One region of the Bacillus sp. M5A3_1b genome, then DNA from elsewhere that is predicted to be linked to it. Evidence: predicted binding sites of a transcription regulator. Region 1 holds the regulator's gene; each other region holds the start of a gene.
The links. The regulator NrdR, encoded in region 1, represses ribonucleotide reductase genes. The targets are predictions, from matches to a motif close to AACACNATATATNGTGTT.
Positions count from the first base shown of each region.

Region 2: the regulator NrdR is predicted to act here: its motif matches at 7,277-7,294, upstream of nrdI (class Ib ribonucleoside-diphosphate reductase assembly flavoprotein NrdI).
Region 3: the regulator NrdR is predicted to act here: its motif matches at 8,618-8,635, upstream of ACLBWW_RS22180 (anaerobic ribonucleoside triphosphate reductase).

Region 1 covers NZ_JBKEZY010000001.1:834,720-844,765, forward strand. Annotated here, with positions in the region: gene infC (translation initiation factor IF-3) at 1-48, opposite strand, end outside; ribosomal protein L20 leader region at 111-231, opposite strand; gene thrS (threonine--tRNA ligase) at 442-2,379, opposite strand; T-box leader at 2,427-2,656, opposite strand; gene ytxC (putative sporulation protein YtxC) at 2,688-3,569, opposite strand; gene dnaI (primosomal protein DnaI) at 3,849-4,787, opposite strand; gene ACLBWW_RS04420 (replication initiation and membrane attachment family protein) at 4,821-6,227, opposite strand; gene nrdR (transcriptional regulator NrdR) at 6,380-6,841, opposite strand; gene speD (adenosylmethionine decarboxylase) at 7,127-7,510, opposite strand; gene ACLBWW_RS04435 (glyceraldehyde-3-phosphate dehydrogenase) at 7,898-8,926, opposite strand; gene coaE (dephospho-CoA kinase) at 9,036-9,638, opposite strand; gene ACLBWW_RS04445 (RNA-guided endonuclease InsQ/TnpB family protein) at 9,801-10,046, opposite strand, start outside.
Region 2 covers NZ_JBKEZY010000002.1:394,937-404,982, reverse strand. Annotated here, with positions in the region: gene ACLBWW_RS08340 (DUF6254 family protein) at 59-175, shown strand; gene ACLBWW_RS08335 (ATP-binding protein) at 187-1,395, opposite strand; PreQ1 riboswitch class I at 1,603-1,646, shown strand; gene queC (7-cyano-7-deazaguanine synthase QueC) at 1,740-2,402, shown strand; gene queD (6-carboxytetrahydropterin synthase QueD) at 2,402-2,893, shown strand; gene queE (7-carboxy-7-deazaguanine synthase QueE) at 2,886-3,602, shown strand; gene queF (preQ(1) synthase) at 3,621-4,118, shown strand; gene ACLBWW_RS08310 (YkvS family protein) at 4,174-4,359, opposite strand; gene ACLBWW_RS08305 (hypothetical protein) at 4,622-4,777, shown strand; gene ACLBWW_RS08300 (hypothetical protein) at 4,866-5,468, shown strand; gene ACLBWW_RS08295 (GNAT family N-acetyltransferase) at 5,506-6,084, opposite strand; gene ACLBWW_RS08290 (hypothetical protein) at 6,330-6,524, shown strand; gene ACLBWW_RS08285 (hypothetical protein) at 6,550-6,867, shown strand; gene nrdI (class Ib ribonucleoside-diphosphate reductase assembly flavoprotein NrdI) at 7,344-7,703, shown strand; partial or broken gene ACLBWW_RS08275 (ribonucleotide reductase N-terminal alpha domain-containing protein) at 7,690-8,817, shown strand; gene ACLBWW_RS08270 (ribonucleotide reductase) at 9,201-10,046, shown strand, end outside.
Region 3 covers NZ_JBKEZY010000009.1:72,048-82,093, reverse strand. Annotated here, with positions in the region: gene acnA (aconitate hydratase AcnA) at 1-1,141, shown strand, start outside; gene ACLBWW_RS22230 (ABC transporter ATP-binding protein) at 1,258-2,907, shown strand; gene ACLBWW_RS22225 (hypothetical protein) at 2,931-3,188, opposite strand; gene ACLBWW_RS22220 (TlpA family protein disulfide reductase) at 3,439-4,014, shown strand; gene ACLBWW_RS22215 (3'-5' exonuclease) at 4,130-5,077, shown strand; gene ACLBWW_RS22210 (FbpB family small basic protein) at 5,219-5,362, shown strand; gene sspN (acid-soluble spore protein SspN) at 5,406-5,540, shown strand; gene ACLBWW_RS22200 (glycosyl hydrolase family 18 protein) at 5,609-6,901, opposite strand; gene ACLBWW_RS22195 (acyl-CoA thioesterase) at 7,011-7,430, shown strand; gene ACLBWW_RS22190 (HesB/YadR/YfhF family protein) at 7,457-7,747, opposite strand; gene plsY (glycerol-3-phosphate 1-O-acyltransferase PlsY) at 7,856-8,452, opposite strand; gene ACLBWW_RS22180 (anaerobic ribonucleoside triphosphate reductase) at 8,678-10,046, shown strand, end outside.

The DNA.
Region 1 (10,046 bases):
ACCAACTAAACGTACTTCACGTGCACGAATTTGCTCGTTAATCATCATATCCTTGCTAATAGTAAGCCACCTCCAAGGTTTTTTCAGAACATCTTTTGTAGTCATAGAACCCGACAAAAAAAGTGCGGGCATACGACACCCACACTTGTAAATTCTTAAGTAAGAAATACATTTACCTGTAAACTGCGAATGCGTCCATCAGGTGAGAAGCGGGTGCTTCTACTTGTTCCACAAAACAATATTCTATTATCCTTGATGAGTTTATCATAGGACATGACGTCTGTCAAGAAGACGCTATGTGTTTTACTAACAACAAGAAATATTGTAACAAACAACTAACATACTTGCAATACTTTTTTATGATAAGTATAGTTTGGTTATTTTTTCTAGTTTTTCTTTTTTATAATACATACGAAAGCCGCGGTATACCGCGGCTCTGTCTTATCGTTTTCCTTCTACTTTAATCATATCAACAAAAGCATCTAATGCAATTGTTTCTGATTTTTGTTCACCATATTTACGTACGTTTACGCCGTTTTCAGTTACTTCATTGTCACCTACTACAAGCATGTACGGAATTTTTTGCATTTGTGCTTCACGGATTTTGTAACCAATTTTCTCTTCACGAGTATCTAATTCAACACGGATACCAGCACGACGTAATTCATCTTGTACTTTCTTCGCATAGTCTAAATGTACTTGCGGAGAAACTGGAATTACTTGCGCTTGAACTGGAGCTAACCAAGTTGGGAATGCACCTTTGTATTCTTCAATTAAGAAGGCTACGAAACGTTCCATAGTTGATACAACACCACGGTGAATTACAACTGGACGATGTTGTTTACCGTCTTCACCAACGTAAGATAATTCAAAGCGTTCTGGAAGTAAGAAGTCTAATTGTACAGTTGAAAGTGTTTCGTCTTTTCCAAGAGCAGTACGAACTTGAACGTCAAGTTTTGGACCGTAGAATGCCGCTTCACCTTCAGCTTCATAGTAATCAAGACCCATTTCATCCATAGCTTCTTTTAACATACCTTGCGCTTTTTCCCACATCTCATCATCAGCATAGTACTTTTTAGTATCAGCTGGGTCACGATAAGATAGACGGAATGAATAGTTCTCTAAACCAAAATCTTTGTACACTTCTAGAGTTAAGTTTACAACACGTTTTAACTCTTCTTTAATTTGATCTGGGCGAACGAAAATGTGCGCATCGTTTAAAGTCATTCCGCGTACACGTTGTAATCCAGATAATGCTCCAGACATTTCATAGCGGTGCATTGTTCCAAGTTCCGCAATACGGATTGGTAATTCACGGTAGCTGTGAATATCATTTTTATAAACCATCATGTGGTGAGGGCAGTTCATCGGACGAAGAACTAACTCTTCATTATCCATTTCCATTGATGGGAACATACCATCACGGTAGTGATTCCAGTGACCAGAAGTTTCATAAAGCTCTCTGCTTCCTAGTACTGGAGTGTATACGTGATCATAGCCTAAGCTTGCTTCTTTATCAACGATGTAACGCTCGATAATGCGGCGGATAGTTGCACCTTTTGGTAACCAAAGTGGTAAACCTTGTCCTACTTTTTGGCTATTAGTAAATAGTTTTAATTCTTTACCTAATTTACGGTGATCGCGCTCTTTCGCTTCTTCAAGCATACGTAAGTGCTCATCTAATTCTGCTTTCTTAACGAATGCAGTACCGTAAATACGTTGTAGCATTTTATTATTGCTATCGCCGCGCCAGTAAGCACCTGCAACGCTTAATAATTTAAATACTTTAATTTTCCCTGTAGATGGAAGGTGAACACCACGGCAAAGGTCGAAGAATTCGCCTTGCTCATAGATTGAAATAACTGCATCTTCTGGAAGATCGTTAATTAAATCTAATTTTAACTCATCGCCGATTTCTTCAAAGCGACGAAGTGCTTCTGCACGTGGCACTTCATGACGAACGATTTCTAAGTTCTCGTTCACAATTTTTTGCATTTCTTTTTCGATTTTCTTGAAGTCTTCAACTGTGATTGCTTCTTCCATATCAATATCGTAGTAGAAGCCATTTTCAATTACTGGACCAATGCCGAGCTCAAGCTTAGCATCTTTATATAAACGTTTTAACGCTTGTGCTAATAGGTGGGCTGTTGAATGGCGTAAAATGTATAAGCCATCTTCAGAATCTAATGTAATAATAGAAACTGCACCATCTTCTTCGATTGGTGTAACAAGATCGATCATCTCATCGTTTAATTTTCCAGCCACAGCTTTTTTCTTTAAGCCTGGGCTAATAGAAGCTGCGATTTCTTCAGTTGTTACGCCTTTTGGAAACTCCTTCACAGCTCCATCAGGGAAAGTAATTTTAACTACATCTGCCATCACTGGTCACTCCTCTTTTTTTCAAAATAAAAAACACTCATCCCGTAAAAAGGGACGAGTGTTGAATTCGTGGTTCCACCCTTGTTCCAATTAACATTATTGTTAATTGCTCAAGTTCAACATAACGGTGTTGTCCGTTAGCAATTACTAGAAAAAACCGTTCACTGCTAAAGTTTAGAGGTGGTAAGTAATAATCCCGTACTAGGAAGCTCACACCCTAAGGCTTCCCTCTCTGAAAATCGTAGAAAACTACTCATGTCCTCATCATGACATTTCAATATATTTCATTTATGTAGGTAATTATATGCTCAAAAACTTAGAAAATCAAGGGCGTTACCTTTATTTTTTAAATTTTTCACATTGCGCTCAAACTCATGTAATCCATGTAATTGGATCCGTTCTTGGAATACATTTCGCAAAGTAATAATCATATTATGGTCTTGTTCTTTCGTATATAAATAAATTTTTTTCGGCGAAATAGAAAGAAGTGGTGCAATTACTTTCGTATCAATATATACATCCTTTTGCTTTAATAATTCCTCGTCTATATATTGGACCAATTTCTCCTGTTTTAAACGTCTACCTTTATCATCATAGAAAATAAAACTTTCATCAAAAATAAGATGCACACAGGACAAACGTGATTTTCGGCTACGCACTTGTTGCCTTAGCGTCTCAATAAACATTTGATATTCTTGTTCCAACTTATACTCATCAATCGACAATTCAGCAAGCTTAGCTACCATTTCCCTATATGTACGAAGGCGAAAACGAACATATGATGAAAACGAGAACGAAAGCGGATCACAAAGCCAGTTATTTAAAGAAGATTTAATATATGATTCAAATGTGTGACGTGTTAATTCACGAGCAATCCCTTTTCTTCTTCCCTTTAGAATCTCTTGTGCCATATGCAATATTTGATGACACTCTTCCTCTTCTTCATAAAAAAACTTCTCTTTTAAGATTGTATAAATCCACTTATTTTGCTTTACATTCACAATGAAATATACCATTACCGGCAATAAAATCTTTTCAATATAATTCGATTCACATACTGGTATGTGAATCACCACTTTTTGTTCCTGTAAATACACACTCGTTTCCTTATATAACAGTTCCGCTCTTTTCAATAGTTGTCTATATACATGCATAGCATCATTTTTTTCTTCGAAGCAAATTTCAATCACTTTTGTCCCCCCTTTTATCCCTGCTCTAAAGGATTGTATCTATACGTTACAAATCCTATAAGAGTCCGTCCCGCGTGAAGTTCACTCTTAGTAGAATTACATTTCCTATCGTTAGAAAATCCACTCAATATGGCTTGCTAATTTTATATATATTAAGGGAGGGAGAAAAAAATGATACAAGCTACAATGAATTTTCTATAAGAAGTTTTTCGTTTTGCAATTCACCTATTCTGAGAAGTGTTCAAAACGAAAAAAAGAGCAAGCTTTTCAGCTTACTCTTTACTTATGACGTCGGTTTTTCCCGCCAATCGGAATCGGCTTCGCTAAATATTTAATTCGTTCCATAATACGTGCTGCTTTCATTTGTTCTGCTTCACCACGCTGTGTATACGTTAAATGATGTTCCAATTCCTTGAAATCAAAGTTAGACGTAAAGAACGTCGGTAAGTTTTCTAACATACGGAATTGCAAAATTGCACCAAGCACATCGTCACGCACAAAACTTGACATCGCTTCTGCTCCGATATCATCTAGCATTAAAACTTGTACGCGTTTCACCGCATCAATCTTTTCCCCAATCGAATTATCTTGAATCGAACTTTTAATTTCACGTAAAAATTCAGGGAAGTATACGAGCATCGAACTTATTTTCTTTTGAGCAAGTTCATTCGCCATTGCTCCTAACAAATACGTTTTCCCTACACCAAATTTACCGTACAAATATAAACCTTGTACTTTTTTACCAGGTTCATATGTACTTAAAAATTCATTAGCTGCACCAATTGCATCAATACGCGCATCTAAATCTGAAGGATCTAAGTTTTCCATCGTTGCCTGTAAAATGTCAGTTGGCATATATACACTTTGAACGAGTTTTTCATATTTCTTTCTCTCGTCATATGCTACTTTTCTAACGCAACGATCGTATTGAATATCAATCATCTTCCCTTGGATAACGAGCTTTGGCTCATATCCTTGCAGCATGTTTTTACACGAACCTAGATCCGGACAATCCGCACAACCTACACTTTGTCCAATATATTCGTATAACTTCACAAGGCTGCGCTCAATCATAGAAGTTGTTACTTCACCTTGATGTTCGTCTATAAATTCTTTCACACGCGGATGCGCCATTACTTCCGCCTTTAATACTTCATATCTATTTTTAAAATTTTTATTTTCCATTAACTTTGCAAATGAATTTTGAATATGCTCCATTTTCTCACCTCAAAGAGCGTTCATTCTCTTCTATTAATCACGCTTATATTTTTTTAACACTTCTTCTAGTCGTTTTCGTTCATCATCTAACGTACTTGCATCTTTTTTCTTACTTACATCTTTCTTCACTATTTCTTTCTCTTGTTCTTTCGGCTCTTCTTTCAGCCAATCTGGTACCATTTCTTTTCTTATCGTTTTCTTCGACGTACGGCCTTTTTTCTTCGTCTCAGCCCATTCTTGATATTGACGGTTTTCTTCTTTCGCTAACGCCATTGCTTCAGCTACTGTACCGACCTTTTTACGTGCCCAATGCCCAGCAATTTTCTCCACATACGTTTTCGCAAGCTTCATATCTGAGCGTAGCATAACGTAATAAATAAGTACATTCACAACACCTGGCGTTAATTTTTGATTGATCATTACATCTTCAACGATCTGTAAGTCAGCCTTTGTCGCCTCTGCACCACCAGAGATTTCTTTTAATAGTTGTTTTGGTGAGATTTCCTCTAACTGTTTTATTAACATCTCTTCTTGCGTAGAAGGCTCTTTTCCTTCCATCATACGTGCAGCGTGAGGTTGTACTCTTTCACTTAATACAGGTAACGCTTGACCGTTTTCGAACTGATACCAATCACGTGCTCCTTTTCTAAGCCTTTCGATATCAATTGTCTGCATCTCTGTCACCGTACCAAGAACGATATTTTGCATCGATAACACATCTACATCGTATACGTAAGCAAGTGTACTGACACATTCTCGCACTTGATCTGTAATCGCCTTTTTAGGGACAAGAGCGGACAAGCCATCTACAAATAAGGAGAAATCAAAGAAATCATTCCAAACTTTTGGAGCGTCTCCCTTCTCGTTACTTGGCATAGCTGTCGTTTTTGGAATACGAAGATCTTCTTGCGCATGCTCAAGCTGTCCTGGATTAAACGAACCAAACACATCATTGAAAGAACGCGTAACATTTTCATAAGAAGCAAAATCAAATTCTTCTTCTAAGAAATATTGCTTTACTTGATTATATTTTGTCCGACTCAATCGATTGTATAAAAAGATGCTTAACACAATATCATCAAAAAACTGCTTCGGAGATAAAGGTGGTTGCAATTCGTATATAAACATTCGAATATCTTTTTCTTTCTTAATATATACCTTCAAAAGCCCAATTGCTTCTAACTTTACTCGTTCCTCATATATTTCGGGAAGCTGCATCTGCATGGTCACCATAAGGGAATGATGTGTATTCTCTTTTCCAAACACACGATCTTGCTCTAACTCTCCCCATAGCGTCATGTACAAACTAAAAGCTCTACTACCTATTAACGGCTGATACAACATCGTTAACACTTTTCGGTCGTAATTATGCAGTAACCCTTTCGCACTTACTTTATAACGATCAATTGGCAATAGCTCCATCCATGACTGTTTTTCCATTCTTGCTTTTCCTTTCTCTCATCCAATCTATCCTCTACTTCATTCGTTCTATCTTCATTATATAATTGCTTAGCGAAAAAGAGCTATTAGCTTTCGCTTCTAGCTCTCTTATCTCATTACTTACGGTATGTAAAGAGAATAAAATACAACTTCTACTCTCTTTCTTTTTGCAGTATATCTTTTAATTCTTCAATAAATACATTTAAATCTTTAAATTGGCGATATACAGAAGCAAAACGCACGTAAGCAACATCATCAATATCACGCAGTTCTTCCATAACAATTTCACCAATCATATCACTTTTCACTTCTGATATACCTAAATTACGAAGTTCACGTTCCACACTTTGAGTTACTTCTTCTAATTGTCTTAAAGATACTGGTCTTTTTTCGCACGCTTTAATTAAGCCGCGCAAAATCTTTTCTTTATTAAACTCTTCTCGTGTGCCTTCTTTTTTTACAACGATAAGAGGTGACTCTTCTACTCTTTCAAATGTCGTAAAGCGACTTAAACAACTTTCACACTCTCTCCTTCTTCGAATAGAGCGCCCCTCGTCTACCGGACGCGAATCCAACACTCTTGTACCATTATGCGAACAGGATGGACAACGCAATATATTCACTCCTTTACACTATACTCTTTATTTTTTCTCTACTTACTTCATCTGACAATATATATACAATATTATATAACTCATTCTAACTCTCTTACCACTTTAAGTTTAAGCACATTATTTTATCATCTCGTTTTCAAAAATAAGATGGTAGATGGGGTGCTAACTTATTCGTAAGAGCCCAATTTATCTCACTAACGAGTACGTTATATTTTTCCTTTTTTATAAACTAAAAAAGAGGTGCATTATACACCTCTTTACATTTTAAATCAATTATGTTCTTTTTTAAAGAGCTTTTGTTTCTCTCTGCTTAATTTCGAAGCTACCAGTGCCTCGAGGAAGCTCGATGCTCTCACGCGTTTTCGCGTTTAAACCTTCTGCAATATATTCTGCAGCAACATTTGGATCAATACGATCCCCACAAGTATAAACATCAATACTTGCGTAACCGTGCTCCGGAAAGCTATGAATTGTTAAATGTGATTCCGAGATAATTACTACTCCACTTACACCTTGTGGTGCAAATTTATGGAAAGCAACCTCACGCACTTCAGCACCAGCTCTCAGTGCTGCATCCACAAATAATTGTTCAATATACGGCATGTCATTAAGCTTGTCGAAATCACAATCCCAAAGTTCAGCGATTACGTGACGACCCATCGTATCCATAGTATCCATTCTACAGTTCCCCCTTGTAAATTTATTCTAACTGTTCGAATTGAAAACTAATTTGCAATTTGGCTTGCTCCACTACCACGGGGGAAAGTTAGTCCAGAGAGGTCCTAACCCTTTAAGTAGTGACTACGTACCTCAGCTCTTAAGTTTACGAGTGTTAGTATACTTTGTTTATTTTCATTTTGCAACAACAGTTTTTTCGATTTTCTGTCATATTTTCCTCTTTACTTTTCCCTAAAAAAAATAAATGATTCACAAATACAGTAATCACAACGTTTCGTGGTATGTCCACTTTCAAAAATATACTCCTATAATTTTTTTCCTTTTCAGAAAAAAATAAAAAAAGAGGGCAAATATTCGCTTGCCCTCTCCCTTATTCACTTAAATATGTTGCACATTTTTTTGCTTCGCTAATTCGTCAACAACTAACGTTACAAGATCTACAACACGACGAGAGTAGCCCCACTCGTTATCATACCAAGCAAGTACTTTCACTTTACGATCACCCATTACCATTGTAGATAAACCATCAATAATAGCTGAGTGTGTATTTGTATTAAAGTCAATAGATACTAAAGGCTCTTCACTGAATTCTACAATACCTTTTAATGCACCGTTTGCAACAGTTTTGAATGCTTCATTAATAGCTTCAACTGTCACATCACGTTTTACATCTACTACTAAGTCAACAAGAGATACGTTTGGTGTTGGTACACGAAGTGCCATACCATGAAGTTTTCCGTTTAAGTGCGGAAGAACTTTTGCAAGCGCTTTCGCAGCGCCTGTCGTTGTCGGAATGATTGATTGTCCGCAAGCACGTGCTCTTCTTAAATCTTTATGTGGGTTATCAATATTTTTTTGGTCATTTGTATAAGCGTGAACAGTTGTCATTAAACCGTTTTCAATTCCAAACTGCTCATCTAACACCTTAACAACAGGCGCTAAACAGTTTGTTGTGCAAGATGCATTTGAAATAACAGTATGTTTTGTAATATCTAATTGGTCTTCGTTCACACCAACTACAATTGTTACATCTTCATTTTTACCAGGCGCTGTTAAAATAACTTTTTTCGCTCCAGCTTCAACATGTAGAATTGCTTTTTCTTTTGAATTAAATTTACCAGTTGCTTCAATTACAACTTCAACACCTAAATCTGTCCAAGGCAATTCCTTTGGATCGCGGTTGTTTAAAAGGCGAATCATTTTCCCATCAACTAATAAGTGATCTTCAAATGCTTCTACTGTTCCGTCAAACTTGCCGTGAACTGTATCATATTTAATTAAATGTGCTAACGTTTCAGATGGATAGCTTGCATTGATTGCTACAATTTCGAATGCGCTTTCTTTTATTGCCTGACGAAATACCATTCTCCCAATACGTCCAAATCCATTAATTGCCACACGAGTCATAATATGTTATCCCCCTTGAATGCGTTATACTATTTATCTCCAATCCCAATAATAGTATAACACAAAAAGGGGATATGTCACTAAGCATTTTCATTAATTTCACAATTTTTTAGTCAATAATGTTCCAATTCTTTAAAATCACCTGTAATTGTGTTTTCGTTCCCATAATTGTGCCATCATTATTTATCACTTCATCTGCATTTTTCACTTTTTCTTCTAACGGCATTTGAGATTGAATACGAACTGTTGCTTCTTCTTCTGAAAAATTATTTCGTTTCATTAAACGTTCTAATTGCGTATGTGGCTTAACCGCTACAACTAATACGCGGTCAACGAGACTTGTTAATTTGCTTTCAAATAAGAGAGGTATATCTAACACAACCGCTTGCATACCTTCCTTTATGTACCTTTCCTTTTGTGTATTCATTTCCTCACGAACTGCAGGATGAACGATTTTATTTAACTGCAATCGTTTTTCTTCATTATAGAAAACGACATTTCCTAATTTCGGGCGATCCAATTCTCCATCTTCTTGTAATACTTCCGTTCCAAACACTTCTACAATTTTGTTATATGCTGGTTTTCCTCGCTCTACAACTTCTCTTGCAATAATATCTGCATCAATAACTGGTATACTCAGTTCACGAAACATTTGAGACACTGTACTTTTTCCGCTTGCAATGCCTCCCGTTAATCCAATTACTACTGTCATCATAATCCGTTGCCATAAACTTATAAAAATCTATAAATTTTGTTTATTTCCCTGTTCTACGTGTCCGATTTTGCAGAAAGCTACTTTCGTTTGATCAAACACTCCGAGGGCGTAAATTCGGATACAACGAATCCTACATATTAGCCGTAACTTTTTTAGATATTAACTGGCTAATTCATACCGTGACAAATTGATAGCCGCATTTAAATCCCTATCCATTTCGTGACCACAAGTGCATTTGTATACACGGTCAGAAAGTTTTAGTTCTTTGTTGATGCTTCCACAATTGGAACACATTTTTGAAGAAGGATACCATGTATCAGCTTCTACAAATTCAATACCATATTTTTCACACTTGTATTGAATTTGTCTTTTGAACTCATATAAACACTGCTTCGCAATCGCTTT
Region 2 (10,046 bases), on a different contig from region 1:
AGTTTTCTTTCTTATTTTGGAATACTACATGGAGAAAGAACAGAAGGAGTTGAAAAGTATGTCCAAGAAAAAGAAAGAAGAAGAGCGCGCGTGGAAAGCACGTAAAGAAAATCAAAAACCACATGGTAAAGTGAAAGCCTTTGCTGAATTAGTTGAAGGAACAGAAAAAACGTGATGATTATTTCATCACGTTTTTTGTATGAGTGGAAAAGTTAATAAGAAGGTTGTACCTGTACCTTTTTCGCTTATAATATCGATTTTTCCGTCCATAGCTTGAACAACACTGAACACGACCATCATTCCAAGACCAGTTCCTTTTTCTTTCGTTGAGTAGAAAGGAGAGCCAAGACGTTTCACTTGTTCGGTATCCATACCGATTCCTGTATCTTTTATATACAACTGAATATGCTTATGATCAGGAACTAATGTGAAATAAAGATCACCGCCTTTTGGCATGGCCTCAATGCAGTTTTTTAAAATATTTAACAAGCATTGATTTAGTTTTTGTTTTTCTCCCGCGATAAAAAAAGAAGTGCTTTGCTTTATATAATGTGTACGCACATTTGCTAAATTAGCAAGCGGTGTAATTAACGATAATGCATGTAGTAGTTCTTCTTCTAACTGTAATCTTTGTTCTTTTTCAATACTTGGTTTTGCAAAGGTTAAATAATCTGTAAGAACATGATTTGCTTGTTCGATTCCGTTGATGGCTATGTCGATATATAATTTTCGCTCTTGCTCAGTGCATGTATTTGACTGCAAGAGTTGTAAAAATCCTTTTGTTGAAGTTAATGGATTGCGAATCTCATGAGAGATGGACGCTGCCATTTCTCCAATTAAATGGAATTTTTCGGCATTCATAAGTTCGTTTTGAAGACGAACTTGCATTTGTAGTATGTGTAGCAAATATAAAATAAGGATTGTTCCAATTATTGTACATATTTCGTACACGATAATATGGGGTATGTAATCGGCGCTATTTGTAACCTCTGAGAGGAAAGAAGGTACCCAGCCCAAGCCAAATATGAGACTGTAAAAGATAGCGAGTGCTATTTTTATTCGATTAGAACTTCGGTTAAATAGTTTGTATGTTAATAGTAGAACAATAAACAGTAGAACCGAGGCGATAAGGGATGGAAAAACACCTATTCCCCCTAATAAGAAGCGGTATATGTTTAATACAGTTAAGATGGAAGCACCAGCAATAGGGCCCCCTGTTAATGTACCGACAATTAATACGATATGGCGCATATCAAATTGAAATCCATAATTTGTTTTTGCTCCGAAAGTAATACATAGTATGGTAGCGAGGCAACATAATGCAATAAATATAGCTGAATTTAATTTAGGAGAACGTTTCCCTTTTTGATTCCAAAATAAATGGTATACGAGCATTGTAACAAGGATGAATAATATATTTAGAAAGAGATAAATAATAAAGGGTTTCAGTGGGGTGCCTCCTCTCTTCTCACATTAAATTCATCATACTATAAAATGAAAGAAATGAAATGAAAAATAGCGGAAAAATCAGAAAATTTTTCTGGTAGTATACAATATGTTACAATAAGCTTTGTCAATGAAAGAAGGAATTCCGTGCATTGCACGGGAGAGGTTCGCGAACTCCCTCTATAAAAAACTATGGAAACAACAATATCTTTAGGTATTGTTTTGTTTTTTTATTGTGACAGTTCAAGAACGTTCTTTCTTCTTATTCGTAGTAGAGAAGGAGAATGAGTGAAATGAAAAAAGAAAAGGCAGTTGTTGTTTTTAGTGGAGGACAAGATAGTACGACATGCTTATTTTGGGCAATAGAGCAGTTTGCAGAAGTAGAAGCTGTAACGTTTAATTACAATCAACGTCATAAACTAGAAATTGAGTGTGCAGCGGAAATTGCGAAAGAGCTAGGAATTAAACATACGGTGCTAGATATGAGTCTATTAAATCAACTTGCTCCAAATGCGTTAACGAGAACGGATATGGAGATTACACATGAAGAAGGTGAATTGCCATCGACGTTTGTGGATGGACGAAATTTACTATTCCTATCATTTGCTGCTGTATTAGCAAAACAAGTTGGAGCACGTCATATTGTAACGGGTGTATGTGAAACTGATTTCAGTGGTTATCCAGATTGCCGTGACGTGTTTGTGAAATCGTTAAATGTTACTTTAAATTTATCCATGGATTATCCGTTCGTAATTCATACACCACTTATGTGGATTGATAAAGCGGAAACATGGAAATTATCAGATGAACTTGGAGCATTCGAGTTTGTTCGAGAAAAAACATTAACATGTTATAACGGAATCATTGGTGATGGTTGCGGTGAATGTCCAGCATGTCAGCTTCGTAAAGCAGGATTAGATACGTACCTACAAGAACGCGAAGGAGCAAATAACTAATGGATAATTTCTTTGGATTTCGCATCGTAGAAAATTTGCAAAAAATGGACAAGGATATTCAGCGTAAACAGCTCAAATATCATAATAAAAGAGTAATGGTCAGCAAGGAATTTACATTTGATGCAGCACACCATTTACACTGTTATGAGGGGAAATGTAAAAACTTACATGGTCACACATATAAAGTTGTATTTGGGATTAGTGGATATGTAAATGAAATAGGTCTTGCGATTGACTTTGGAGATATAAAAGAAATTTGGAAAAATGAAATAGAAATTTATTTAGACCATCGTTATTTAAACGAAACGTTACCAGCAATGAATACGACTGCTGAAAACATGGTCGTTTGGATTTATGAAAAGATGGCAGAAGCATTACTAAAAGATAATCGTGCGAACGAATATAAAGGAGCTCGTGTTGAATTTGTTCGTCTTTTTGAGACGCCAACTAGTTATGCGGAAGTAAGACGGGAGTGGATGCTCGATGAGTAAAATCCCTGTCTTAGAAATATTTGGTCCGACCATTCAAGGTGAAGGAATGGTTGTGGGACAAAAGACGATGTTTATCCGTACAGCTGGCTGTGATTATAGTTGCGCATGGTGTGATTCTGCTTTTACGTGGGATGGATCGGCTAAGGAACAAATTAGACAGATGACAGCAGAGGACGTTTGGAACGAGCTTGTAGAAATTGGTGGCGAAAATTTTTCTCATGTTACGATTTCAGGTGGAAATCCAGCATTGTTGAAAAATATTGAGTTTCTTCTTTCTATATTAAAAGAGAATGGAATGCGGACGGCAATCGAAACGCAAGGGAGTAAATGGCAAGATTGGTTACTTCAAATTGATGAGATAACGATTTCTCCAAAACCACCAAGTTCGACGATGAATACTGATTTTCAGAAGTTAGATGCTGTTATTCAGAAACTAGCAGGAAAAGATATTAGTTTAAAGGTAGTAGTATTTGACGATTATGACTTTGAGTATGCAGTTAAGATGCACGAACGTTATCCAGATGTTCCATTCTTCTTACAAGTAGGGAATGATGATACAAAAACTGTGGATGATGCGATGTTGATTAAAAAATTATTAGATAAATACGAGTGGCTTATTGAAAAAGCGGTTAACTGTAAAGAAATGAATAATGCAAAAGTATTGCCACAGCTTCATGCGTTAGTATGGGGAAATAAACGCGGAGTATAATGAGAAGGGATGTTTAAAATGGCAGGAAGATTAGATGAAGATTTAAAAGATGTAACTTTATTAGGAAATCAAAATACAAAATATTTATTTGAATATAGCCCAGAAATTTTAGAGGTATTTGATAACAATCATCCAAACCGTGATTATTTTGTAAAATTTAATTGCCCTGAATTTACAAGCTTATGTCCGAAAACAGGTCAACCAGATTTTGCAACAATTTATATTAGCTACATTCCAGAACAAAGAATGGTAGAGAGTAAATCTTTAAAGCTATATTTATTTAGTTTCCGCAATCATGGTGACTTCCACGAAGATTGCATGAACGTTATTATGAATGATTTAATTAAATTAATGGATCCGCGTTACATTGAGGTATGGGGGAAATTCACACCACGTGGAGGGATTTCAATTGATCCTTACTGCAACTACGGTCGCCCAGGCACGAAGTATGAACAAATGGCAGACTACCGTATGATGAACCATGATCTATATCCAGAAACAATTGATAATCGTTAATATATAATAGAAAGAAAGGATCTGTATAACATACAGATCCTTTCTTTCTATTATATTATGCATTTTGATTAATGACAGTATAGTTTTTATGACTTACAACTGTAAGAGGTTCCATATCTAGTTCTCTAAAATTTTCCATAATTGTTATATCTACAATAACGGAGTTTTGATTTACTTTTTGAACACGGCCTTGCATTCCACCTTTAAATTCAATGATATCTCCAGTTTCTGCGATCTGCATAAGCAACTCTCCTTGTTACAGTTTTCCAAAAAAAGAATAATTTTGGTTTTTTTTATTTCCTCTTATTTTGAACCATATTGTCTAGTTTGTAAATGTTTCCAAAGTAAAAATTCGAAAAATATTCACATTTTGTAAGAAAATATGCAAGAACTCCAAGTTATTAGAAAAAAAGAACGGTTTAAATGCGCGCATCTTTATATAGGGGTATAATGAAAAAATACAATAACCTACTAAAGTGGGAGAAATTAGAGGCGGTAAAATGATGTTTGAATTTGTGGGGAGTGTTATAGCATTAACTTTATTTGTATTTTCTTATATAAATTTAAAAAAGATTCGTCATCATGAAACGACTACATATTTTGATGGGATGGATGGTATACATGCTGGGGTCACACATGAGAGTGGTTGGGATATGTAAAGGTGTATAACTTTCTTTTTTTGCGTGGTATGATATTTAAAAATAGTACATAATAGAGTTCGTAAGTGATGAATGGAGAGTGGAAAGAATGAAGATTTCTTTTATTCGTCATGGCCGCTTAGATCGTACTATAGAACCAATGACGGTTACATCCTTTCACGAATGGATGAAAGGATATGACTTACATACTATAACAGAAAAAGCACCTATACCAATGGAAACAATGGAAACGGTTGAAGCAGCAAAGTTGATTGTAACGAGTAATCAAAGGTGTGCTATACAGTCAGCAGCTGAATTAATGAATTCTTTATCTTTTATGCAAAATTCTCTTTTTAGGGAAGCTGAAATTCCGACGAATTTTTATGCTCCAACATGGTTGAAATGTAAACTTAACGTATGGATGTTTATCGGGCGAACATTATGGATACTTGGTTACCATAAAGGTGTTGAGTCTTATAAGGAAGTAAGAGAGAGGGCAAGGCAAGCGGCTTACTTATTACACCGTTATGCTCTCGTACATGGAAGTATTGCTCTTGTAGGTCATAATTACATTAATGCAATGGTTGGTGCGGAGCTGAGAGCGATGGGATGGTCTGGTTCTCCTATTTTACATAGGAAGCCATGGGGATGTACAACCTATACATTCCACGAAGCGATGGATGGAAATATATTAAATACAAAATTAACATAAAAGCACACGATTTATATATAAATCGTGTGCTTTCTTTTTAAGATATAGAAATTTTGATGTTTAATGTTTTTACGAGGTGTGCATAAGGTTCGCCTACAAGCATAACGATTTGATCTTTTTTATAACCTAGTTTTTCATATAGTGAATAGGCACGTTTGTTTTCTAAATTAACAAGTAATGCGATTTTTTCATGCTCCTTTTCAGTTGCATGGATTTCAGCAGCTTCAATTAATTGAGAACCGATTCCTTTTCCGCCATATGCACTTGAAACTGATAATGTATCAATGTAATATTCATCAAGTTCAGCTTCTTTTTCTAATGTAATTGATTCATCTTTATGTAATTCTCTTAAGTAATGTACAATTGGTGCATCAAGACTTGTTGCTTCACTACCGTGATAAGCGACAATAACCCCAACTGCAACCCCGTCTTGTACATATACAAAACAGTTTTCATAGCTCAGTCGATTTCTCTCTTTTGAGAACCATGTTTCAAGTCCTAGTAATACTTCTGTCTCAACTGTGCTGCCTGTGATTTTTTCAGCAATTTCGTGCAGAGCGTTATATAATAAAGGTGCAATTGCCTTCGCATCTGTCTTTTTTGCTTTCCGAATCATAGTATCCCTCCTAATTCTATTTATATATTGTAGCATAGTGGTATGGAACTTTGCATAATTGAATGCTGAAATGATTGATATAGAGAAGTAGCTATGTTAGTATATGATATTTAGTGGACATATACTAAAGAGATCTTTTTTGAAAAATAATGAAAATGAAATGAAGGTATAGCACCTGGATAATTTTACAGTTGTTGACCTATAGAATATACGATAAAATAAAATATTGCATAGAGGTGAAATACATGGATAAAGAATTAGCAAATGCAATTTTGGATCAGCTGAAAAATGGTGAAATAAAGGAGTATGTTGTTACGAAAGATGTATTTTATACGTTCAGAGAAGTTGTAGTAAGTCGAGAAGATTTTAAACATATTATTGGGAACGCACAGCGCGGCGGACAAGTAATTTATACATATTCAGAAACGCCACGTTCGTAACTAGAAGAATATAGGGAGGAGAATTATGGGCGATTTTAAACAAGGCATATTACCGCATTGGGATTATATGTGGAAAGATAGAGCTGGCAATAGGTTTATGGGGATGGTCATGTATCCAGAGAAACGAAAGTGTTCGGCAAAAATGCTTCAGAAAATAAAAAGAGCATATGAAGAGGCTATAGAAATTAAAGTAACCGTACAAGTTCAACATACATATCAGTACGTAGAAGGAATGATTGTGTACTTTGATGAAGAAGCTCCTGTATGTACAATGATTGATAAAGATGAAAATCCACATCATATATTTGTAAAAGATATTTTGCGCATTGAGCACTCAGAATAATCTTTTCATAAATAAGTTGAATTTCCATAATAATAATCTTTTTCTATAATAGTTATCTTTTAGTATGTAACGCGAACCGAAAGTATATGTATAATATTTAATAAAGTAAAACTGATAAATGTAATCGTTTTTTAGAACAGATTATCGTTTCATGTCTGTTCTTTTTTGCGTGATGCTGGAGAAATATATTCCTCCAGCATTTGCCGTTTTATGACAAAATATATTGGTAACTTTTTTAAAAATAAGGTTAAATTCGTTGACAACTTTTTTGAAAAGCACTTTATTGACATGAGTTTTAGAATGTTGTTTCATAGTCATTGTATTGAAAAAAATCGACTGTCTTGTCGAAAAGTAAAATTTAAAAAAAGAAAGAATTTATACATATATCTTGTGTCTTATTTTGAAACGTAATACAATATATAGAGAAATCAAGAAACAACATACAGAGAGTATAGATTGGAGAGGGAGGGTCGGAAATGATAGTTGCATATGATTCTATGACAGGAAACGTGAAACGTTTCATTCACAAATTAAATATGCCGGCCGTTCAAATTGGTGAAGATCTAGTAATAGATGAAGACTTTGTTTTAATTACGTATACAACAGGTTTTGGCAATGTACCAGAACGTGTTTTAGAATTTTTAGAGCGCAATAATGAAAAATTAAAAGGCGTATCTGCAAGCGGCAATCGTAACTGGGGAGACATGTTCGGTGCAAGTGCTGACAAAATTTCTGCTAAATATGAAGTGCCTATTGTATCAAAATTTGAGTTATCAGGAACAAATAATGATGTAGAATATTTTAAGGAAAGGGTGCGGGAGATTGCGACACATTGAACTGAATAATGAAATCACGCAAATGCAGGACGGTTTTTATCAGCTTCATAAAGATAAAGAGGCATTAGAAGTCTTTATGGAAGAAGCTAGAGAAAATACCGTTCATTTTAATAGCGTGGCAGAGCGAATGGAGTATATGAAAGAATATGATTACTATTACAACGTTCTGGACGAGTATAGCTTGGAGGAAGTAGAAGAGGTATATAACATCGCTTATGGTGAAAACTTCGAGTTCCAATCTTATATGGCAGCATCTAAGTTCTACAAAGATTATGCGTTAAAAACAAATGATCAAAAACAATACTTAGAAAGCTATGAAGATCGTGTAGCAATTGTTTCATTATACTTAGGACGCGGTGATGTTGCGAAGGCAAAACACTTCGCAAGCATGATTGTAAAACAAAACTACCAACCAGCGACACCAACCTTTTTAAATGCGGGACGAAGCAGAAGAGGAGAAATGGTGTCTTGTTTCTTGTTAGAGATGGATGATAGCTTAAATTCAATCGGCTTTAACATTAATACTGCAATGCAATTATCAAAAATCGGCGGTGGAGTAGCTTTAAACTTGTCTAAGCTACGTGCACGCGGTGAGCAAATTAAAGGTATCGATAACGCTGCAAGTGGTGTAGTACCTGTTATGAAATTACTTGAAGATTCGTTTTCATATGCAAATCAACTTGGGCAACGAAAAGGTGCCGGCGCAGTATACTTAAACATTTTCCATTGGGATATTATTGAATTCCTTGATACAAAAAAAATAAATGCCGATGAGAAGAGCCGTATTCAGTCTCTATCAATCGGAATTATCGTTCCAAGTAAGTTCTTTGAGCTTGCTGAGAAAAACGAACCTTTCCATGTTTTCGCGCCTTATACGGTATATAAAGAATACGGAAAGCATTTAGATGATATAGACATTGATGAAATGTACGATGAATTAATGAGCAATCCGAAAGTGAAGAAGAAGCCGCTAGATATTAGTGCACGTGATATGCTTATTAAAATTGCTATGATTCAGCTTGAGTCTGGTTACCCATACTTAATGTTTAAATCAAATGCAAATAACCAACATCCACTGAAGGATATTGGAACTGTGAAGATGTCGAACTTGTGTTAAATATGTAGCACCTTCTAGTAGAAATGCTAGTCGAAAACTCCGTTAAACGGGGAAAGCCTCAAATTTGAGGTAACCTACCGTGCTAAATCTTATCTTAGAATGAAAATATAAAAGTTCAGAATGTATCTTATTATTTTGTATAGCAGAGTTATGGGACAACATAAAGTAATAAGATACATTCTGAAGTATGTAAGATAAGTAAAAGCCTAACGACTATCCCTTATGGGAGTAGAGCGCAAGCGATTGGCGTTCGAAAAGCGGAGCACCTAATCAGGTAATGCTGTAGGTGATGATATAGTCTGTCCTGTATGGTGACATACAGCAGTTGCATGAGCAACGGACTGAGGAGTAGCGGACTCGGTTGAACATTCGAGACAGAAATCTTCCAGCTTCAAGAAACTTCTGAAATAAATGATTACGGTACAGATGATATTATCCGTCGTGATATTAACTGTAATTTAGGATCGTTAAATATCGTGAATGTAATGGAAAATAAAGAAATTCGTGAAGCTGTTCATGCGGGAATGGAAGCTTTAACAGCTGTGTCTGATATGACGATCATTCCGAATGCACCAACTGTGAAAAAAGCAAATGATGAGCTTCATTCAGTTGGACTTGGCGCAATGAACTTACACGGATATTTATCAAAAAACAAAATCGCATATGAAAGTGCAGAAGCGAAAGAGTTCGCTCGTACATTCTTTATGATGTTAAATTACTACTCTATTGAAAAAAGTATGGAGATCGCTAAAGAAAAAGGCGAAACATTTAAAGACTTCGATAAGTCTGATTATGCGAATGGCACATACTTTGAAAAGTACGAAACGACAGATTACAGCCCAGTAACTGAAAAAGTTCAGCAACTATTTGAAGGAATTCATATTCCAACAAAAGAAGATTGGACAAGTTTAAAAGAGCAAGTGAAGAAGAATGGATTATATAATTCATACCGTCTTGCTATCGCTCCAACACAATCTATCAGTTACGTTCAAAATGCAACTTCAAGCGTAATGCCGATCGTAAGTCAAATCGAATCAAGAACATATGCGAATGCGACAACATATTATCCAATGCCGTATTTATCAAAAGATACGTTCTGGTACTATAAATCTTCTTACGATATGAATCAGTTTAAATTAATTGATTTAATCGCAGAAATCCAAGAACATATTGACCAAGGAATTAGTACAATTCTTTACGTTAATAGTGATATTTCAACACGTGAG
Region 3 (10,046 bases), on a different contig from region 1:
CGCAGCAAACGATTTATTAGTAACATCTGTTTTATCTGGTAACCGTAACTTTGAAGGTCGTATTCATCCACTTGTAAAAGCAAACTACTTAGCATCACCACCACTTGTTGTGGCATATGCACTTGCAGGTACTGTTGATATTGACCTGAAAAATGATGCAATCGGTAAAGATGCAAATGGCAATGCTGTTTACTTCAACGACATTTGGCCATCAGCTAAAGAAATTGAAGATGTAGTTCAAAACGTTGTTACATCTGAACTGTTCAAGAAAGAATATGCACAAGTATTTAACAGCAATGAGCGCTGGAATGAAATCCAAACTTCAAATGAAGCTTTATATACTTGGGATAATGATTCAACTTATATTCAAAATCCACCGTTCTTTGAAGGATTATCTAAAGAGCCAGGTGAAGTTGAAACGTTATCAGATTTACGCATAGTTGGTAAATTTGGGGACTCTGTAACGACAGACCATATTTCACCAGCAGGTTCAATTGGCAAGCATACACCAGCAGGACGCTACTTATTAGAAAACGGCGTACAACCTGTTGACTTTAACTCTTACGGTTCTCGTCGTGGTAACCACGAAGTTATGATGCGTGGTACATTCGCGAACATCCGTATTAAAAACCAAATCGCACCAGGAACAGAAGGCGGATACACAACATATTGGCCAACTGGTGAAGTAACATCAATCTATGATGCTGCTATGAAATATAAAGAAGATGGCACAGGCCTTCTAGTTATTGCTGGTAAAGATTACGGTATGGGAAGTTCTCGTGACTGGGCTGCGAAAGGTACAAACTTATTAGGTATTAAAGCAGTAATCGCAGAAAGCTTCGAACGTATTCACCGTAGTAACTTAGTATTAATGGGTGTATTACCACTTCAATTTAAAGATGGCGAAAGCGCTGAAACGCTAGGTCTTGTTGGTAATGAGTCATTTGAAATTCAAATTGACAAAACAGTTAGACCACGCGATCTTGTAAAAGTAGTTGCAACTGATGCAGATGGCAACGAAAAACAATTTGAAGTAGTGGCTCGTTTCGATAGTGAAGTAGAAATTGACTACTACCGTCACGGTGGTATTCTGCAAATGGTTCTTCGTGAGAAAATTGAAGAGTCTAAAGTGTCAAATTAAATAATTGAAATGAACGATAAGGAAGCTAACAACTGTTAGCTTCCTTATTTTATGGAAAGGGATGAAACCATTTGGTTTCATCCCTTTCTTTTTACTATAAAAATGGAGGGAACATCATGAAAGAATATAAAAGAATATTGTTACCGTTACAGAAAGAAAAATTATTAGTAATAGCAGCTGTCTGTAGTGGATGCTTTGCTGCTATTTTAAATTTATCTCGTCCACTATTCATGGGATTAATTGTAGATAACCTTATTCAACGAGAGTTAAAGGAGGTGTATCTTTACATTACTTTGTTTGCAGCTAGCCGCTTGTTGATGTGGGTGAACAATCTTTCATTTGATTATGTAAGTTCAAAAGCGAGTCAGCGAATATTACGAGAGAAGCGTATAGATGTATTGCGTCATTTCTTCTCATTACCGTTTGAAGAGAGTGAGAAGATTAAGGGAGGAGAGTTAGAGACATTAGTTGTGTCTGATATTCCGAACTGGGTCAGATTATATGGATCTATATTAATAGAATATATACACGCTATTGCCCAATTTATTGGCGCAATCATAGCACTACAACATATAGATATAAAGTTCATATTGTGGGTAGCTCCATTTTTATTTTTAAGTGCAACGGTTCCGATGTTGATGGGGAAAAAGGTAAGAAATATCGCCAGCATTGCTCAAAGAAATCAATCAAGTGTTGTAGAGATGGTGTCACAGTTTGTAAAAGGAGCACAAGATTTACGTAGTTTGCAAAAAGAAAAATGGGCCATTCGCTTATTTAAGGGAGTAACGGCACAATCTTATAAAACAGAAGTAAAGAAGACGATGATGCAACATTGCATTGGAGTAGTTGGAACCGTGATTGAAACAGGGGCATATATTGTTGTTCTCATTATAGGCGCGCAGAAAATAATGAAGGGGGAAATGGAAGTTGGTTCAATTGTTGCTGTGTTAGCCACAATTGAAATGCTCTTTTTTCCAGTCCGCTACGTTGGCGATTTATTAATGATGACACAAGTTGCAGTCGCTTCGGCAAATAGAGTTTTTTCCTTTTTAGATAAACGAGTGGCAAATAGTAAGGTAGAAAGAGCGATGGGGATGACGGTAACAAATGTTTCATTTCAGGAGAGTAATGAAGAGAAATGCAGAATTCATAATATTGATTTGCAAATTAATCCTGGTGAATTCGTTATGATTGTAGGAGAAAGTGGTGCAGGAAAAACAACGCTTTTAAAATTAATGACAGGTTTGTATAAACCATCTAACGGTAGCGTTGTTTATTATGGTAATGAGGCTCGTATGACGACAGTGTGGCAAGAACCTCGTTTCTTTCGGACGACAGTAAAAGAAAATATGTATTTCGGTGAAGAGTATATAGAACACCAGTTAGAAAAAAATATTGAACTAATAAATGGAACATCCATTATTAGGAAGTTGCCTGAAGGGGTTCAAACTGTACTACATAAAAGTGGTGAAGAATTTTCTGGAGGAGAAAGAAAACGTCTTGCATTATTACGTGCTATTGTTTCAAATCCGAATCTTATTATTTTAGATGAACCGACTGCGGGATTAGATCCGAGCAACCAAGAAACTGTTTGGAATATGATAGAAGGATTAGGAAGAGAGGTCACGAGAATTGTGGCAACACATGATGTAGAGAAAGCGATACTAGCAGATCGTGTTGTTATAATGAGAGAAGGAAGTATTGTTGCATGTGGAAGTCCTGAAAAATTAATAAATAGTCATTCGTTTTTACAGAGATATGAATAAAGATAAGAGCAGTGCTCTTATCTTTATTCAGCATCATTTATTTGATACTCGATAGATTCGGAGTGATTCAGATCAACGTTAAAAGTAGCAGTCATAAGGAAAGTTGCAATTCCGAGAATTAAGAAAAGGACGAATGAGACTAGAGAGACGTAGAGACAAATACGCCCTACTTTCTTTTTTTCAAAATCTTTACTAAAGAGTGAAATGATCCATGTAATAATGCCGATTGGGTATAAAAGAAAACTAAGAATATATAATGTTGTTTTTTCGAATGAATTCATAAACAATCCCCCTTTGCTGAAGGTTATATAACTACGAGAATAAATAGGTAAGTGGGTCAATAAGAAGATAAAACACCTCATCTGTTTTTCTAATTATATGATAAAAAGGAAAAAACTTCACTTTAAATAAGAATATTCTAATTATTTTGACTGTGAATATTTCCAAGCTTGTCCGTATAAGCTAAAATAAGGTATATAGTATTTGGGTAATTAGGTTAATAAGAAGATAAATACGTTAGGGTGATATAAAATGTGGCGGAAGCTTACGATTATTGTAGTGTTACTTTGTTTAGCGGGGTATGCAGCTTATGAACAGTTTGGTAAAAAAGACCAGGCGGTACAAGGGGAGCAAGAAAAAAGTGAAGCTGCTATGAAAGAGATGATTGCAAGTAATGGTATCGAAATAGGGAAGAGTGCGCCAAACTTTGAATTAACGAAGTTAGATGGAACGAATGTAAAGTTATCAGATTTGAAAGGAAAGAAAGTGATTTTAAACTTTTGGGCAACGTGGTGTGGACCTTGCCAGCAAGAAATGCCGGATATGGAGGCTTTCTATAAAGAACATAAAGAAAATGTAGAAATTTTAGCAATAAATTATACGCCTTCAGAAAAGGGCGGGGGAGTAGAAAAGGTAAGCAATTTTGCAAAAGAAAAAGGAATTACTTTTCCTATTTTATTGGACAAGAACATTGATGTGACAACAGCGTATAAAGTAATTACGATTCCAACTTCGTATTTTATAGATACGAAAGGTGTCATTCAAGATAAGTTTATTGGACCGATGACGCAAAAAGAGATGGAGAAACGGATTGCTAAATTAAAATAATGGTGAAAAGGTAGAGGTGGAAAGTTACCATTTCTGCCTTTTCTTTTTCACGTAGTGATAGCAGCATGTTATGATAAAAGAAATATAAACGTTTAGAGGTAAAGGAGTGTTTGGAGTGGGGAATGTATCCTTACCGTTAGATTATGTTGTAATTGATTTTGAAACAACAGGATTTAACCCTTATAATGATAAAATTATTCAAGTAGCAGCAGTGAAATATCGTAATCATGAACTAGTAGATCAATTTGTTTCCTATGTGAATCCAGAGCGTTCAATTCCGGACCGAATAACGAGTTTAACAGGTATTACAAATTATCGTGTTTCAGATGCACCGACGATTGAAGAAGTATTACCTTTATTTTTAGCATTTTTACATACAAATGTTATTGTCGCTCATAATGCATCTTTTGATATGCGTTTTTTAAAAAGTAATGTAAACATGCTTGGGCTGCCTGAACCTCAAAATAAAGTGATTGATACTGTGTTTTTAGCGAAGAAATATATGAAGCACGCACCTAATCATAAACTTGAAACGTTAAAGCGAATGCTTGGCATTCGTTTAAGTTCTCATAATGCATTTGATGATTGTATTACTTGTGCAGCTGTTTATCAAAAATGTGCATCTATTGAAGAAGAAACAAACAGGAAATCGAATACAGAAGTACTTGATGAAACCGTAGTATATGAAGCAGTAAAAAAGATACTTGTACGAAATAAACGTGATATCGAATGGATTCGTTGTATGAATGTAGGAAGCTATTTAGATATAAAAGCTTTTTATCCAGTTATGAGAGTAAAAGTAAAAGGGCGAAAGAAATACGTATTAACAGAGATATTAGAAGATGATGTGAAAGAAATATGTACGAGTTTAAATTGTGAACCCGCGTTAAAAAGTGAAGTTGGTAATACGAGAATTATGCTTAATAGCTTAGAGGATGTCCTGAAATTAGAAAGTTATATTTTAGGACAGTATGATTTCGTACTGCAAGCGCTAAGTGAGTATAAACAAAGTGAAATGAATGCAGATGAAAAGCTAAAAGAATATTTAAATATAATGGTATAAAAAAACTCCGTGTACAAGAAGTTGTGCACGGAGTTTTTTAGGAATACTAAAACATAAAATTTTCTTACAAATCTGATTAAAGAGTTTTTCATTTGCTCATACTATGTATAGTAAGAATGCGAAGGAGAGAGGGTGAACAGTATGAGAAGAAGTCGCCGTAAATCATTTGACGAACTTGTGAAAGAAAATAAACAACAATTATTAAGTGATCGTGATGCAATCGATCGCATTGAAGAGCGTATTGAAAAACGTTATGAAATGCAACTTTTTAAGCAAGCTGAATAATTCTTAACACTAGTACGATACTAGTGTTAAGGAGGCGATAGTAATGGGTAATCCGAAAAAGAATTCAAAAGACTTTGCACCGAATCATATTGGAACACAATCAAAAAAAGCTGGTGGCAATAAAGGGAAGCAAATGCAAGACCAAACAGGCAAACAACCGATTGTTGATAACGGTTAAAAAAGGGAGAATGTTGTCATTCTTCTTTTTGTGAAGGATTTTTAATAGTCAAAAAGGGCTGACTTATGTCAGCCCTTTTTCGTAATCGTAAAATTTTCAACGAGTAAACGCCAATTTTGCGGGAATGGTAAGCCAATCTTCCAGTAACTAATACCGCCTATACCTTGTTCTTTCATTAAATTGAATTTGCTTTGAACAGACCGTGAATCTTCAAACCAAACTTCGTGTTGAACACCGTTTTCGTCAAAGTAATTAAAATGAGGAGCTTGAGCTGTGAAATCATAGCGGATAGGGACATTGTATTTACGAGCTAGTGCGACAGCTGCGACAGAGCTAATTGCTTTTGCAGGCGGATTGCCTTGTTTGAACGGAAGTTTCCAATCGAATCCGTATAAGTTTTGCCCCATCATAATTTTTTGAGGAGGCATTTGAGATTTTGCATATTGAAGTACTTCTTTTACAGGACCGATAGGAGAAATAGCCATCGGTGGCCCGCCTTGCCAACCCCAGTCATATGTCATAATGACGACGAAATCAACAATTTGTCCTTGTGCTTTATAATCGTGAGCTTCGAAAAATTTTCCCTTTTGATTTGAACTTGTTTTCGGTACAAGCGTTGTACTCAATGTGTATCCGTTAGGTAAGCGTGTTTTTACATTTCGTAAAAAACGATTATACGCTTCGCGATCTTCAGGTGCTACACTCTCGAAATCAAAATGAATGTCTCGCATACCGTACTTCTCAGCTGTTTGTAAAATGTTAGTAATAAATTTGTTTTGAATCGATGCATCGCGTAAAATAACCGATGTCAGATCGGCACTGAAATTTCCATTTTCAATATTTGTAATAACGAGCATCGGGATGGTTTTGCCTTGCGTTGCAATATTAGCGATTTTAGCTGTTTCAGTTGGTTCTTTTAACGTACCATCTCTTTTTGCCTCGAAACTGAAGTAAGCCAAATATGTTAAAAATGGATTAATGGCACGCGTAGCGTTAACCAAACTTTCTTTTATTGGTATTGTTGAAGGTTGTAAATAAGCGATGGATTCTACTGCGCGTTTTGTCCCTTTTGGTATATATAATTGCTGTCCAACATGAAGAATGGATTTTAAAGATAAGTTATTGACCTTAGCTAAACTAGCGAGAGGTACGTTATATGTTTGAGAGATTCGATATAGGCTATCGCCAGGCTGTACATAATAATTATTCCCTTTCGTATTAACGATCAGTGCCTGACCTACAACGAGTGTTTCAGCTGGATTTAGTCCATTGTCCTTTACTATTTCGTCAGGTGTTGATCCGTACTTTGATGCCAAGCTATATACGCTATCACCGCTACGAACAGTTACAATTTGAATCATATGCTTGCTCCTTTCAGTAAAAGATTCACTGTTTTTATTTTATTTTTGATGTCACTGTATTATGATTAAATGTATGCAAGGTAGCAGAAGTGAAAGAAGGCGAATACATATGTTTGTAGCAGAACATGAAGTTGAAATCCGTTATGCGGAAACAGATCAAATGGGTGTTGTTTACCATTCAAACTATTTGGTGTGGCTTGAACTAGGTCGCACGAAACTTATACAAGATTTAGGATTTTCATATGTTGAAATGGAGAAAGAGGGAATTATTTCTCCTGTGTTAGATTTGCAAATTTCATATCGTAAAGCGATGCGTTACGGAGAAAAAGCAATTGTGAAAACGTGGATTGATACTGTTAGTCCGCTTCGCGTTGTATATGGTTATGAAATATATAACGGTGAAGGTGAACTTTGTATTACTGCAAGTACGACGAATATTTGCGCGAAAAAAGAAGGGTTCAGGCCCGTATCATTTAAAAAGTTATATCCTGAGTGGTATGCGAAATATGAGGAAATTAAGAAAAAATAAAAAAGCGTGGCAGAAGCCACGTTTTTTTATTTTTCATAATTAAATTGCGGGAAATCATCACCGTCGTTAAAGGTAACAGCTAAATTATGTCCATCGAAGAACCACTCATCATCGCCTTCAATAAAGAAGTTAATACCTTCTTCTTGAGTTTGAACAGCAGGATGTGCAGGATCATCTTTACGAATACCTAAAGAAAGTCCTTTTTGCACAGTACTGCAACCGCCGTATTGTACGAAAAGGCGTAGTGTTTCACCCGATTGTAAGTTTAATTCGTTTTTATACCATTGTGCTGCTTCTTTTGTTACGGAAAGATTCATGTATAGTTCCTCCAAATTATGTTGCTTTTTCTTTAGTATAAAAAATAACGCAAAAAGACGCTATTAATATGCTTCACGTTTTCTTTTTGCGTTATGTGGGTTACGATCTTATTTTTGCTTTTTTGAAAAGTTTGCTTTCGGTTCAGTTTTATTTATAATTCGTCCGATATTTGCACGGTGTTTATAAATAACCATACCTGCTAATAAACACATCGCAATAATGAAGATTTTATCCCCGCTAACAATGGATGCAATAACAGCAACGACGGCTGTTACCATAGAAGAAAGTGATACGTATCTTGTTGTAAATAAAAGGCTGAAAAAGACAACAGCTAATATTGCAAAAACAACTGGAGAGTAGCATAATAGCACGCCAGCAGAAGTTGCAACAGCTTTACCACCACGGAATTTCGCGAAAATCGGATACACATGTCCAAGAACAGCTGCTAATCCGAACCATAGTGGGTGAACATCTAAACCGAAAATAATCGGTAGACTTGTTGCTAATGTACCTTTTAAAATGTCAGCAATTGTAACGATAAAACCTGCTTTTTTCCCTAGTGTGCGGAATGTATTTGTCCCGCCTAGATTACCGCTTCCATGCTCACGAATATCGATTCCGTAGCCGATTTTTCCAACGACTAGTGCGAATGGAATCGAGCCAAGTAAGTAGGCAACGATAAATAAAAGATATGTAATAACCATAAGTTCAGTCTCCTTTATTCAAATGTGTTGATAAAGGGTAAAAAGAGTTTTTCCCGTATATTGTACCATACATTTGTAAAGAGCACATTTCTTTTTTGTAAATGAAAAATTCATTATTTCGTGAAAAAAATTTCACAGGAATGTTACATTTCTCACAGAAACATCAAGACTATATGTAGTAACATTTTAATCAAAAGACAACAACATATTGGTGGAGGGTTATAAATGTTACAACGAAATGTACGTGGAGAAGAATTAATGAGAGTGTTTGAGACGATTGTCCACGGTAGTGAGCAAGATTTAATGCAAGAAAATGCAAATGTAGATGGTCGCTCTCCAATGGGAGTAATGGGAACGTTCGCATCAGAGAGTGCGAAATATTATGCAGTTGAAAATTTATTGTCAGATCAAGTGAAAAAAGCGATAAATCAAAATATATTATATCCACATGACTTAGATTTTTATGCGACAGGAACGACGACTTGTTCGCAAATTCCGTTAGCGCAAATGCTTGCGGACGGTTTTCATACCGGACATGGGCATATGAGACAACCGCAGGATATTAAAAGTGCATTGGCTCTTTCGTCTATTATTTTTCAAGCGAATCAAAATATGCAGCACGGTGGTCAATCATTTGCACTCTTTGATATTGATTTAGCTCCATATGTGAGAAAAACAGTAGCGAGACATAAGAAACGATTACAGTCATATCCGCTTACGAAAGAACAAATAGAAGAATTTGCATGGAAAGAAACAAAAAATGATACGTATCAGGCGTGTGAAGCTTTCGTTCATAATTCAAATAGTATGCACAGTAGGGGCGGGGGACAAGTACCGTTTATTTCTATTAATTATGGAACAGACACATCAAAAGAGGGACGGTTATTAGTTAGACAACTTTTAAAAGCGACACAAGCTGGTCTTGGTAAAGGAGAAACACCAATTTTTCCGATTCAAATTTTTAAAATGAAAAAAGGTGTGAACTTTGAAGAATGTGATCCGAACTATGATTTATTTGAATTAGCGTTAGAGACAACGGCTGAACGATTATTCCCTAACTTTTCATTTTTAGATGCGCCATTTAATGCAGTGCATTATAACGGACGACCGGAAAGTGAAGTATGTTATATGGGATGTCGTACCCGTGTTATGTCTAACATACATGGAGAAGAAACAGCGATTGGAAGAGGCAATTTATCATTTACGTCTATCAACTTAGTCAAATTAGCCTTAATTAGTGGTTCAAAAGAAGCGTTTTTTGAAGCGTTAAATTATTACCTAGACTTAGGAATTAAGCAATTATTAGAGAGATTTGAGTATCAATGTACGAAGCGAGCAAGAGATTTTCGATTTTTATATTCACAAGGTGTATGGCGCGGTGGAGAGAAGTTACAGCCTGAAGATTCTGTAGCATCCATTTTAAAGCAAGGGACGTTAAGTCTTGGTTTTATCGGCCTTGCGGAGTGCTTAGTAGCTTTAACAGGAAAGCATCATGGAGAAGATGAAGAATCATGGAAACTCGGGTATGAAATCATTTCCTTTATGAGAGATAGAATGGATAAAGCGACGGAAGAACATGAACTGAATTTCTCAG